3 regions of the Ruminococcus sp. RTP21484sp1_RTP21281st1_A8_RTP21281_210402 genome follow, and region 3 is predicted to be linked to each of the others. Evidence: predicted binding sites of a transcription regulator. Region 3 holds the regulator's gene; each other region holds the start of a gene.
The links. The regulator HrcA, encoded in region 3, represses chaperone genes, less so after heat shock. The targets are predictions, from matches to a motif close to TGTTAGCACTCNNNNNNNNNGAGTGCTAACA.

Region 1 (4,142 bases), on a different contig from region 3:
AAGGACTTACAGACGATTATGTAACGTTCAGCTGGTCAAGAAAAGTTGGAGATCAGCTTACTGAAGTAGGCACTGAGAAGACCTATAAGCTTGTTGATGAAGATCTTGGAAATAAGATTGAGCTGAAAATTACCGGAAAGGCCGAAATGGGCATAACCGGAGAACTGAAAGTAAATACAGTTGAAATTGTGGCTACACCGGAAGAAGCTCCGGAAGAGACAACAGAGCTTCCAGAGGGAGAGCAGGAGGCTGCACCGACAGAGGAAACCCCTGTTCAGGAGATCGCAGCAGAGGATACACCTGCGGAAGGTTCCCAGACAGATGAGAACACACAGCCGGCTCAGGATGTGGCAGAAGATACACAAACCGAGGAAGTAACTGACATTGGTGCTGATGAACCAACTGATTCTTCCGCTGATGTTATGCAGCCGGCAGATGGACAGGACACAGAGAATTCTGCTGACAATTCCCAGTCTGAGATCACTACAGATGACAGTGTGATTAACATTGGAACAGAAGGCTATCTGGAAGTTCCTGAGAATGGACAGGCTGAGGCTGCAAATCAGGGAGCATCAGCTGAATCCCCTGCCCAGCAGGAACCTGTGTATACAGCAAAAATTGTTGCAGAAAATACTGCAGAAGATGGTACTGCAGTACTTGATTTTGGAACCGTAAATGCAGGTTTCACACAGGAAAATGCGAATTCTTCCATGACTAAGAATGTAACTGTTAAGAATACTGGCAACAGCACTCTTAATTTCAAAGAAATCAGTCCGGAACATTTTATGGTAAAGGATCTGGGTTCTCTTGCGGCTGGAGAATCAGTCGATGCATGGGTTATGCCAAGAGAAGGTACAGCTGTTGGAGAATACAGTGATACGATCACTTATGAAACAGAGGAAGGTGTAAAGGTTTCCTTCATTGCAAAGCTTACAGTAGCTGAGCAGAAGCAGGATGATACGAATACAGATCAGCAGCCAGCAGAGAAACCAGCTACACCGGAAACCACCCCGGAAGTGACACCAGAGGTAACTCCAGAAGTTACCCCAGAAGTCACCCCAGAGGTAACTCCAGAAGTTACCCCAGAAGTCACCCCAGAGGTAACTCCGGAAGTAACACCAGAAGTCACCCCGGAAGTGACTCCGGAGATTACTCCAGCTCCTTCATTTACTACCGACATTTCCGAAGTGAAATTCGACAGTAAAGAAGCTGGTTACAAAGAAGCACCAGCTGCAGTTACAATCAATGTATCCAATACTGGAAATGTGAAATTAACCGGTATTGCTGTAAGTGTAAGCGGAAACGAATTTACAGTAAGTGCTCCGTCTGCTTCAGAATTAGAGGCAAATGCAAACCAGTCTGTATCCTTTACTGTTGCACCGGCAGTTGGATTGGCAGCAGGAACCTATACACAGACTGTTTCCATTAAGACAGATCAGACAGATTACCTGAATATTCCAGTAAGCTTTACAGTAACAGAAGCTGCTGCCAAGCTTACAGCTGTAGGCAAAGTATCTGATATCAGTCTGGCAAACGGGGTTGAGAAGTCAGCAGCTGGACTGCAGCTTCCATCTACTGTTAAGATTACTACAAACAAGGGCGATATGAATGCCTCTGTAAAATGGGATGTAAAGGGCAGTGCATATAATCAGAACAGTACAGAAGCACAGAAGTTCTCTGTGAAAGGTACTGCTGCTCTTCCAGACGGTGTTACCAATCCGGATAACCTGAGCCTTGTAGTATCTGTTAATGTCACTGTAAGCCGTGGACCGATTGTATCTGATGCAGGGAATAACAGTATCACAGGAATCAGCTCCGATGGAAACTATACTACAGAGACCAAGATTACTTTCACTGCAGTTGGCGCAGGTATGGATATTGAAAATCCGATTAAGGGAGATGTAAGATATCAGCCGCTGAACTGGGAGGTTCTTGAGGCAAGAAGCTGGGACGGCGCACCATATTCTGCAACTTTCCGCATGGGCAAGAATGGAAATTATACTTTGACTGTCACATATAATCAGCAGCAGTTTGATGGAAGCAACTGGGTAAACACTGGAACACAGGATACCAAGCAGGTTAATTTCACTGTAAATGCTGCACCGAATCAGACTCTGACACCGGCTGCAGACAAAACAGATGCAAATCAGAAGAATGCAGTAAAGACCGGGGATAATACTCCAATCCTCCCATTTGTAATTATTCTGATTGTTGCGATTGTATTAATTGCAGGAATACTTGTTTACCGCAATAAGAAAAAATAATAGTGGATTCTCAGATAAACAGTAATTGTGAATGAGAGCAGAACGAATGAGGGAGACCAGAAATGGTCTCCCTTCTTTTAATAAAAACTACTAGCACTCAATTAAAATGAGTGCTAAATTTTCCTTGACTTTTAGTCAGTTTGGTATTACTATAGTTTGTATAATTAAGAAGACAAAGGAGAGTGAGCTGCATGGCTGAGAAGCATGGTAGTTTATCAATTAACAGTGAAAATATTTTTCCAATTATAAAGAAATGGTTATATTCTGATCACGACATTTTTGCAAGAGAGTTAATCTCCAATGGTTGTGATGCAATTACGAAGCTTAAGAAACTTGATGTTATGGGTGAATACACACTTCCGGATGATTACAAAGCTGAAGTACAAGTTATTGTGAATCCGGAAGAGAAGACTTTGAAGTTTATTGATACAGGTCTTGGTATGACGGCCGATGAAGTGGAAGAGTATATTACACAGATTGCTTTTTCAGGAGCTACTGAGTTTCTTTCCAAATATAAAGATAAGACCACGGATGATCAGATCATCGGTCATTTTGGACTTGGCTTTTATTCAGCATTTATGGTAGCAGATGAAGTTCATATTGATACTCTTTCTTATAAAGAGGGCGCTGCTCCAGTACATTGGACCTGTGATGGTGGTACAGAGTATGATATGCAGGAAGGCAATAAGACTACAGTTGGTACTGAAATTACTCTGTTTTTAAATGATGAGAGTACAGAATTTTCCAACGAATATCGTATGAGAGAGATTATTGAGAAATATTGTTCTTTCATGCCGGTAAATATCTATCTGTCTAAAGAGAATGCACCGCAGGAGTATGAGACTATTGATGAGGCTGAGCTTCGTGATGATGATGTAATTGTAGAGCGTATCCACGAGGATGCTAAGACTGAGGAGAAAGAGAATGACAAAGGTGAGAAAGAAGTCGTAGAAGTATCTCCTGCAAAAGATAAAGTAAAAATCAACAAACGTCCGGTATCTTTAAGTGATCCGGAGCCATTGTGGATGAAACATCCAAACAGTTGTACAGATGAGGAATATAAAGAGTTTTACCGTAAAGTCTTTATGGATTATAAGGAGCCTTTGTTCTGGATTCATTTGAACATGGACTATCCGTTTAACCTGAAAGGTATTCTGTACTTCCCGAAGATCAATACAGAATATGATTCCATTGAAGGTACGATCAAACTGTACAATAACCAGGTATTTATCGCAGATAACATCAAGGAAGTAATTCCAGAATTTCTGCTTCTTCTGAAAGGTGTAATTGATTGTCCGGATCTTCCACTGAATGTATCCAGATCTGCACTGCAGAACGATGGCTTCGTGAAGAAGATTTCCGAGTATATTACAAAGAAAGTAGCGGACAAGCTTACCGGAATGTGTAAAACAGACCGTGAGTCCTACGAGAAATACTGGGATGATATCAGTCCATTTATCAAATATGGCTGCATTAAGGACAGTAAGTTCTCAGATAAGATGAATGATTATATCCTCTTCAAGAACATTGATGGCAAATATCTGACTCTGAAAGATTGTATCGAAGAGAACAGGAAACCAGAAGATGAGACTAAGACAGAAGAGACTGTTGAATCCACAGAAGAGAAGAAAGAGGACGGCGCGAAAGACGAGAAAGAGCCTGAGAAGACTACTATCTTCTATGTAACAGATGAGGTTCAGCAGAGTCAGTATATTAACATGTTCCGTGAGGCAAAGAAGGATGCTGTTATTCTGAAACACAATATTGACAGCGCTTTTATTTCCCATCTGGAGCAGAAGAATCAGACTATCCAGTTTAAGAGAATTGATGCAGATCTTACAGAAGAACTGCGTGGGGAGGAAGCTACTGACGAGGAGA
Region 2 (4,142 bases), on a different contig from region 3:
ACGGGATTGATGCCATCGCTGTACAGCACTTGACCTTTCTGATGAAAAGGACACTTTCCCAAATTAGGAATTGCATACTGTTCTGCCAGTTCCTGATAATATTCCGTCCGCAGCACGGTGATTTTAACCTTTTTATGCATTTGTATAGTCATTTTGAACCTGCTCCGAAATCGTCATGCCTCGCACGCCTCCCGGAGAGCAGGCAGCAGCTCATCCAGCCGACCGTCCAGTCCGAAGGACTTCTCTTTGATATTGTCCGCAATGTAGATCTCCCCCAGATTGATGGTCACATAAGTGGCATTTGGCTCGCTGGCCACTAAGCGCATCATCGGAGCCTTGATCAGCTGATTACGCCAGCCAATGCCCAGCTCCAGAACCACCAGTTTCTTTCCGTGGTAGGTTTTCAGAAAGTTTTGGAACCGTGCCTGGGCAGCGGTATCCGGAATCATTCTCTGACCCGCGCCCATGTGGATGTCCATGGGACCTCCGCACTTGGGACAGCGCGGCACCAACTCTGTAGGCACATGGCCGCCCTGTTCGGCAGCCGATAATTTTTCGGCCACTTCCAGACTAGGATAGAGAGTGTCGTGGCAAGGGCGGGCACACTGCATAGTAAACCAGTTGCCCTCAATCTCATAGATTTTCGTTGGATCGAAGCCACACAGTTCAAAGTGACCTTCTCCGTTTGATGTGACGACAAAGTAATCTTTCTCTCCCACAATGGCCTTCAAATCGTTCATCACTGACGTAGGCTGGTACTGCCCGCAGTAATGATGGATGAGCCGGGCCCAGAAGGCCCACTTTTCCTCCTCTCTGGACCATCCAGCCATCATGCCCTGCAAAATGCACTCAAGGTCGTATTTCCGTTTAAAATCTCCAAAGAGTCTTTCAAAGACCGCATTGTCCGCAAACAAATGCAGTCCTTCGGTGATGGACAGGCCGTTACTGGCCCCGATCAGGATAGCGTCCGCTTCTCTGAATTTTTCCGCAACAGGGTTCCAATCAATCATATTCGTTCGCTCCTTTCTATTTTATGGTTGCTGCGATGGATTGCACCTGCCGGAGGGCAGCTAGAGTTTCCGCCAAATCTCCTTGCAGATACAGGCTGCGTCCCCGCAGATGCTCCGGACTATGAGATGCCTCTCGATTAAGACATGCATAAAAGACGTTTTCGTTTTTGGCAGTAAGTTCCCAGAAGGGCAGTTTGATGATACTGGGCGTCATCTCACCCACGCCAAGTTCCAACAGCAGGACTTTTTTGTCGGACTGATCCATTATCCAGCGTCGCAGGAATCTATGGTAGCGGTGCAGGTTATCCTGCCAGAAGGTTCCCTCCAGAAAGGTATCATCTCGTACCCAAGGCACCAGCACCCGCCCGCAATCCGGGCAACGGGGAACAGCTTCCTCCGGCAGGCGAACACCCACCAAGCGACCGGTCAGTTCCTTTACCAGTTCGCGGTTTTCCCAAATATCATCCCGACAGGGCTGGCTGCACTGGCAGTAGCTAAAGTCTCCCTGAAAGGCGCAAATTTGTTCCTGGGGAAATACCCGAAAAAACTGCTGATCGACATTAGTGGTCAGCACAAAGACCGGTTTATCTGCAACAAGCGTTTGCAGATCCAGATAGGGCTGCCCCGTAGGGGTTTCCCACATGAAGCGGATATATTGACTGTAATATCCCCACTGCTCTCCATAGCTGGAAAAGCAATGGTAGAATCCAGCCAGCGGAGAGGTAAAGCCATACTGTTCACGAAAGGGAGCCAATGCCTCCGAAAGTGCCGAGGACCAATGGTAGTGGTCGTATCCAGCTGCGCTTGACAGGCCGGAGCCGCCTCCGATCACAACGGCATCTGCTTGAGCAATACGCTCGGCAAGTTCCTGAAGCGCCGCTTGGTTTCCAACCCTCATTGATCGTTATCTCCGCTTTCCATGGTGTTCCGTGCATCCCGCAGCACTTGAGCAATGTCGGCCACAATGGTCATGCCCTTATCCTCCAACTGCTTGGGCAGGAAGTCATATTTGTCGTTGACAGCAATATATCGAGCATGGGGAAAGCTGAGGGTCATGTTCCAGAAAGGTTCTTGGATAAACATGGGAGTCATTCGACCAACGCCCAACTCCAGGAACAGAATTTTGCTGTCTTTGTGTTCCAGTACGTAGCGAGAAATTTTTTCGTACTGTTCTTCATATTTCTTTCCTTGCAGGAAATTCCCATATCCTCGCACCCAGGGGAAAGCCTCGCCACCGCAGTGCGGACACCGGGGAATGAGATCCGTGGGAATCTTCGTGCCATCCCCCATAGCGGCCACCATATCAGCCACTGGCTTTACCGCATCCCAGGTGTCATCGGTACAGCAGGCGGCACACTGGAAGAACCGGTGATCTCCCTGGATCTCCGCCACCTTCTCCTCCGGGTAGAGTTTGACAAACTGGGTATCCTGATTGGTAGTGAGGATGAAGAAGTCCTTGCCTTTCAACAAAGCGTCTAAATCCAAATAGGAATGACGCACAGGTGCGGTCTGGGTGGTGTGAAGGAATGTGGCGAGATACCCCCAATACTCTTCCCTTGTCTTCCAGGGGTGCATCATCCCTGCAAAAGCACCTTTGAAGTGGTACTTCTCCGCAAAAGGCCGGAAGTATTTCCGGTAGGAGTCGTTGTCCTCGTAGTAAAAATCTCCGCCACCGGCAGCGGACAGACCGGAGGCCCCGCCCACTACCACACAGTCAGCTTCCTTTACCTCCTGTACCAAACGATGGATCTGTTCGCTATACGGCAGCGGCTTTTTGTCAGTCAGCTGATAAGGCGTACTGCCGGAAGCATAGATAGGATAGTGCCTGGAATAATTCATCTGGGTCTGCATGACCAAATCATCATAGAAGTTCATTGTCACCATTCCTTTCGAGTGGGTGTTATTTTTATTCTTACTTCAAATCATTTTAGCATCCTCTTGCGCTGTTGTCAATGTGCTGTTATAATAAAAATAACATCAAAAAAAAAGGAGATTAGTCCATGAAATATCCCACCCGCCTTAGCGATGCTGTTCATATTCTGGCTTTTATCGCTCTGTACCCAGACTGCGACCTAACCAGTAACAAGCTGGCAGAGAGCGTTCAGACGAATCCTGCCTATGTACGCCAGCTCATGTCCGCCTTGCGGAAGGGAGGGCTGCTGGTCAGCGTGAAGGGGCATCCCCGACCCGCTCTGGCTCGTGAGCCGGAGAAAATCACTCTGCTAGATGTCTATCGGGCAGTAGAGGGCAACAAGCCCCTGCTCCATCAGGACATCCACACCAATCCTGCCTGTGGCGTGGGTGTAAATATCCAACTGGTGCTGCGGGATTTTTACTTGGACATTCAAAAAACAGCGGAACAAAGAATGCAAGAGATCACGCTGAAAGATGTGCTGGAACAATATCACATGAAGTTGGAAGGGATGCCCTTGCAGCGTTTATGACGGATCGATTTTCAGAAACGCTTCCATTTGGGACAAAAATTCTTCTGAACGGGAAATACAGAACCTCCTTGCGGGACTATACTGAGAACCGGAGAGACCTATACCCCGTATTGGTATTCCGCTTTCCAGAAAAGGAGGTTTCAAATATGCAAGAAAAGTACAATGTCACAGGCATGACTTGTGCAGCCTGCCAGGCTAGGGTACAAAAAAGCGTATCCAAACTGACCGGTGTGCAAGAGTGCAATGTCAATCTGTTAAAAAACAGCATGGTGGTAACTTACGACGACAAAAATGTAAACAGTGGGCAGATTATCGCCGCTGTAGAAAAGGCGGGCTATGGCGCATCCCTACAGCAGGTCAAGGGAAAATCAGCTGCACAGACTGTCTCCCCGGTGAACACGGCGAAAAAGGAATATGAGGCGATGCGCCGTCGAGTAATCTGGTCCTTTGTATTCACTATCCCTTTGTTCTATCTCCCGTACAGAAGATTTCCGTCAAGCAAACAACAATAAAGCAATCGAATGGAGGAACCACTATGAAAAAAGAACTGATGATCGAAGGAATGATGTGCCAGAACTGCGTCAAGCATGTTACCCATGCCCTGGAGGGTATCTCTGGTGCGTCCCATGTCCAGGTAAGTCTAGAGGACAAAAAGGCCACTGTTGAGGTCCCGGAGTCCGTTACCGAC
Region 3 (4,142 bases):
AATTTTTTGAGATTTTTACCTTGAAAAGCCTGAAACGTATTGACCGCCCAATTGTGCTGTATAACATTGACGGATATTATGACAAGATGAAAGCATTGCTGGAGTACACAGCAGAAGAGAAATTCATGGATTTTTCCGTGCTGGATCTGGTAGTCTTTCTGGATGAGCCGACAGCAGTTCTTGACTATCTGGAAAATTATAAAAAATAGAGGCTGCTATTCAGCAGGGGCTGTTTTGCGAAACATATAACTGTGAAGGTGCTGAACAGTTACAAAACGGACATGTCGCCTATGGGCGGTATTCCTATATAGGAAAGAAGATGCCAGGGAAAATTTTCTCAAGGCATCTTTTTCATTTATGCGGCAGCAAACATAAGACTGCGTTGGCAGATACCTGATAGTATCCTTGCTGCCCAAAAAAAGTATTGCAGTAAGGAGAATTTAGCCAGAATGGTAAAGTATAGGGTAAAAACTATCAAAAAAGATGAAAAAAATTTGTAAAAAATATTGACAAAAGGAATACTGAGGTGTATCTTAAGAACATAGATGTTAGCACTCCTAAATAATGAGTGCTAACAAAGGAATTCGAAGAAGCCAGACGGAAATCAGAATCAGGTTTGACCGTCTGCTTTTCAGGAAGGAGCAGATATTTCATGGATGAAGTATTAGATGAGCGCAAACGGAAAATACTGAAAGCAATCATCAAAACTTATATGGAAACAGGTGAGCCTGTAGGTTCCAGAACTATTTCCAAATATCCGGATCTGAATGTCAGCTCTGCTACTATCCGAAATGAGATGTCCGACCTGACGGATATGGGCTACATCGTACAGCCCCACACCTCAGCCGGAAGAATTCCATCAGATAAAGGCTATCGCCTTTATGTAGATGAGCTTACCAGGGAGAAGGAAGCCGAGATCGCAGAAATCCGTGATCTGATGATTGAGAAGTCAGATAAGATGGATAAGGTGCTCAAGCAGGTGGCGAAGGTTCTTGCCACGAATACCAATTATGCGGCTATGGTTGCGGTTCCCCAGTATAAGGGAAGCACCCTGAAGTTCATTCAGCTTTCACGAGTCAATGAGCGGCAGCTGATTGCCGTAGTTGTATGTGAGGGTAATGTTATTCGGAACCAGATCATTAATATTGATGAGGAGATGGATGACCAGACGATCCTGAAGCTGAATCTTCTTCTTAACACGAACCTGAACGGCGTACCCATCCAGGACATTAATCTGGGCATGATCGCCAGATTGAAAGAACAGGCGGGAAGCCACAGCGGTGTGGTTGCAGATGTGCTGGACGCAGTTGCAGCTACAATTCACGTGGACGAAGAAGATATGAAAGTATATACATCGGGAGCAACCAACATATTTAAGTATCCAGAGCTTGCAGATACATCCAGAGCCAGTGAGCTGATTTCCACTTTCGAGGATAAGCAGGAACTTGCGGATATGGTCCGTGAGGAAATGGGAGATCCGGAGAACACAGGAGTTCAGGTATACATCGGGGATGAAGTTCCGGTACGTACCATGAAAGACTGCAGTGTGGTCACAGCTACTTACGAGTTGGGAGATGGAATGCGTGGAACTATTGGAATCATCGGTCCCAAGCGAATGGATTACGAGAATGTAGTGGACAGCTTAAAGAAATTAAAAGTCCAGCTTGACGAAATGGTAAATAAGAAAACCTAGAAAGGCGGTTGAAAGCGTGTCAGAAGAAATGAATAAAGAAGCCGAAGTACAGGAAGAAGCAGTTGACATTCCGGTAACAGACGGAAGCGAAGAAGAGGCAGCAGATACAGCCCAGACAGCAGAAGAGGAGACTTCCGAAGAACCAGCACAGACAGAAGAAACTGAGCAGTCAGATCAGGAAGCAGAATCTCAGAAGGAACCGGAAACCAAGACAAAAACTTCTTTCTTCGGCAAGAAGAAAAAAGAGAAAGATAAATTCGAACAGCAGGTCGAGGAACTTACAGACAGACTGAAGCGCAGCATGGCTGAATTCGATAACTACCGTAAAAGAACGGAGAAGGAGAAATCCAGCATGTACATCATCGGCGCTAGGGACATCGTTGAAAAAATGCTTCCGATCGTGGATAACTTCGAAAGAGGTCTTGCACAGGCACCGGAGGATGATCCATTTGCAGAAGGCATGAAGATGATCTACAAGCAGATGATGACAGCTTTTGATGAGATGGGTGTGAAGCCAATCGAAGCTGTAGGTAAGGAATTTGATCCGAATCTGCATAATGCAGTGATGCATGTGGAGGACGAATCCGTTGGCGAGAACATCGTCGTAGAGGAATTCCAGAAGGGATATACCTACAAGGATTTCGTTGTAAGACACAGTATGGTAAAAGTTGCTAATTAACAGAAAGCATCTTGGAGAATCAAACTTCATCGACATTTTCTAAAAACAAAGTATAAATGTTACTGTTCGTATAATGGACAGCAACCATGAATTTTTAAACAGGAGGAAAATTATCATGGGAAAAATCATTGGTATTGACTTAGGTACAACAAACAGCTGTGTAGCTGTTATGGAAGGTGGACAGCCAACCGTTATCGCAAATACAGAAGGATCCAGAACAACACCATCTGTTGTAGCATTCACAAAGACAGGTGAGCGTCTGGTAGGTGAGCCTGCAAAACGTCAGGCAGTAACAAACGCAGAGAAAACAATCTCTTCCATCAAGAGAGAGATGGGTACAGATTACCGTGTAACAATTGATGATAAGAAATATTCCCCACAGGAAATTTCCGCTATGATTCTTCAGAAACTGAAAAAAGACGCTGAAGGATACCTTGGAGAGTCTGTTACAGAAGCAGTTATCACTGTTCCGGCATATTTCAATGATGCTCAGCGTCAGGCAACCAAGGATGCTGGTAAGATTGCAGGTCTCGATGTAAAACGTATCATCAACGAGCCTACAGCAGCAGCTCTTGCATATGGTCTTGACAATGAGAAAGAGCAGAAGATCATGGTTTATGACCTTGGTGGTGGTACATTCGATGTTTCCATTATTGAGATTGGTGATGGCGTTATCGAAGTTCTGGCAACAGCTGGTAACAACCGTCTTGGTGGTGATGACTTTGACCAGAGAATTACAGACTATATGCTTTCTGAGTTCAAGAGAACAGAGGGCGTTGACTTAAGCAACGATAAGATGGCTCTTCAGAGACTGAAAGAAGCTGCTGAGAAAGCTAAGAAAGAGCTTTCTTCCGCAACAACAACCAATATCAACCTGCCATTCATCACAGCAACAGCTGAAGGACCGAAGCATTTTGATATGAACCTTACAAGAGCTAAATTTGACGAACTTACACACGATCTTGTTGAGAAAACAGCAGAGCCGGTTCGCCGTGCACTTTCTGATGCAGGTCTTACTGCTTCTGATCTTGGACAGGTGCTTCTGGTTGGTGGATCTACACGTATCCCGGCTGTACAGGATAAAGTAAGACAGTTAACTGGCAAAGAGCCAAGCAAGGCCTTGAACCCAGATGAGTGTGTTGCACTTGGTGCTTCTATCCAGGGTGGTAAGCTTTCCGGTGAGGCTGGTGCAGGTGACATCCTTCTTCTTGATGTTACTCCACTTTCCCTGTCCATCGAGACAATGGGTGGTATTGCAACACGTCTGATCGAGAGAAATACAACTATTCCGACCAAGAAGAGCCAGATTTTCTCCACAGCAGCTGATAATCAGACCGCTGTAGATATCAATGTATTACAGGGCGAGCGTCAGTTCGCGAAAGACAACAAGTCCCTTGGACAGTTCCGTCTGGATGGAATCCCACCAGCACGTCGTGGTGTTCCGCAGATTGAGGTTACATTCGATATCGATGCCAACGGTATTGTAAATGTATCTGCTAAGGATCTTGGAACAGGTAAAGAGCAGCACATTACAATCACAGCTGGTTCTAACATGTCCGAGTCTGATATTGACAAGGCTGTTAAAGAAGCTGCTGAGTTCGAAGCTCAGGATAAGAAACGTAAAGAGGCAATTGATACAAAGAACAATGCAGACTCCATGGTATTCCAGGTTGAGAATGCACTGAAAGAAGCTGGTGATAAACTGGATGCAAATGACAAAGCTTCCGTAGAGGCTGACTTAAATGCATTAAAAGATATCCTTGCTAAATA

Region 1: htpG (molecular chaperone HtpG) is a predicted target of HrcA. The motif match lies at 2,353-2,383, and genes of this name have one in related genera.
Region 2: AB5170_RS07770 (NAD-dependent protein deacetylase) is a predicted target of HrcA. The motif match lies at 2,886-2,916, and genes of this name have one in related genera.

The regions. Positions count from the first base shown of each region.
Region 1 covers NZ_JBCPGE010000004.1:114,944-119,085, forward strand. The annotation lists gene AB5170_RS03075 (hypothetical protein) at 1-2,264, shown strand, start outside; gene htpG (molecular chaperone HtpG) at 2,456-4,142, shown strand, end outside.
Region 2 covers NZ_JBCPGE010000012.1:54,671-58,812, reverse strand. The annotation lists gene AB5170_RS07785 (TIGR04076 family protein) at 1-152, opposite strand, end outside; gene AB5170_RS07780 (NAD-dependent protein deacetylase, SIR2 family) at 174-1,010, opposite strand; gene AB5170_RS07775 (NAD-dependent protein deacetylase, SIR2 family) at 1,027-1,908, opposite strand; gene AB5170_RS07770 (NAD-dependent protein deacetylase) at 1,905-2,885, opposite strand; gene AB5170_RS07765 (Rrf2 family transcriptional regulator) at 3,011-3,454, shown strand; gene AB5170_RS07760 (cation transporter) at 3,601-3,966, shown strand; gene AB5170_RS07755 (heavy-metal-associated domain-containing protein) at 3,990-4,142, shown strand, end outside.
Region 3 covers NZ_JBCPGE010000001.1:56,079-60,220, reverse strand. The annotation lists gene AB5170_RS00275 (TIGR00730 family Rossman fold protein) at 1-209, shown strand, start outside; gene hrcA (heat-inducible transcriptional repressor HrcA) at 653-1,693, shown strand; gene grpE (nucleotide exchange factor GrpE) at 1,710-2,372, shown strand; gene dnaK (molecular chaperone DnaK) at 2,488-4,142, shown strand, end outside.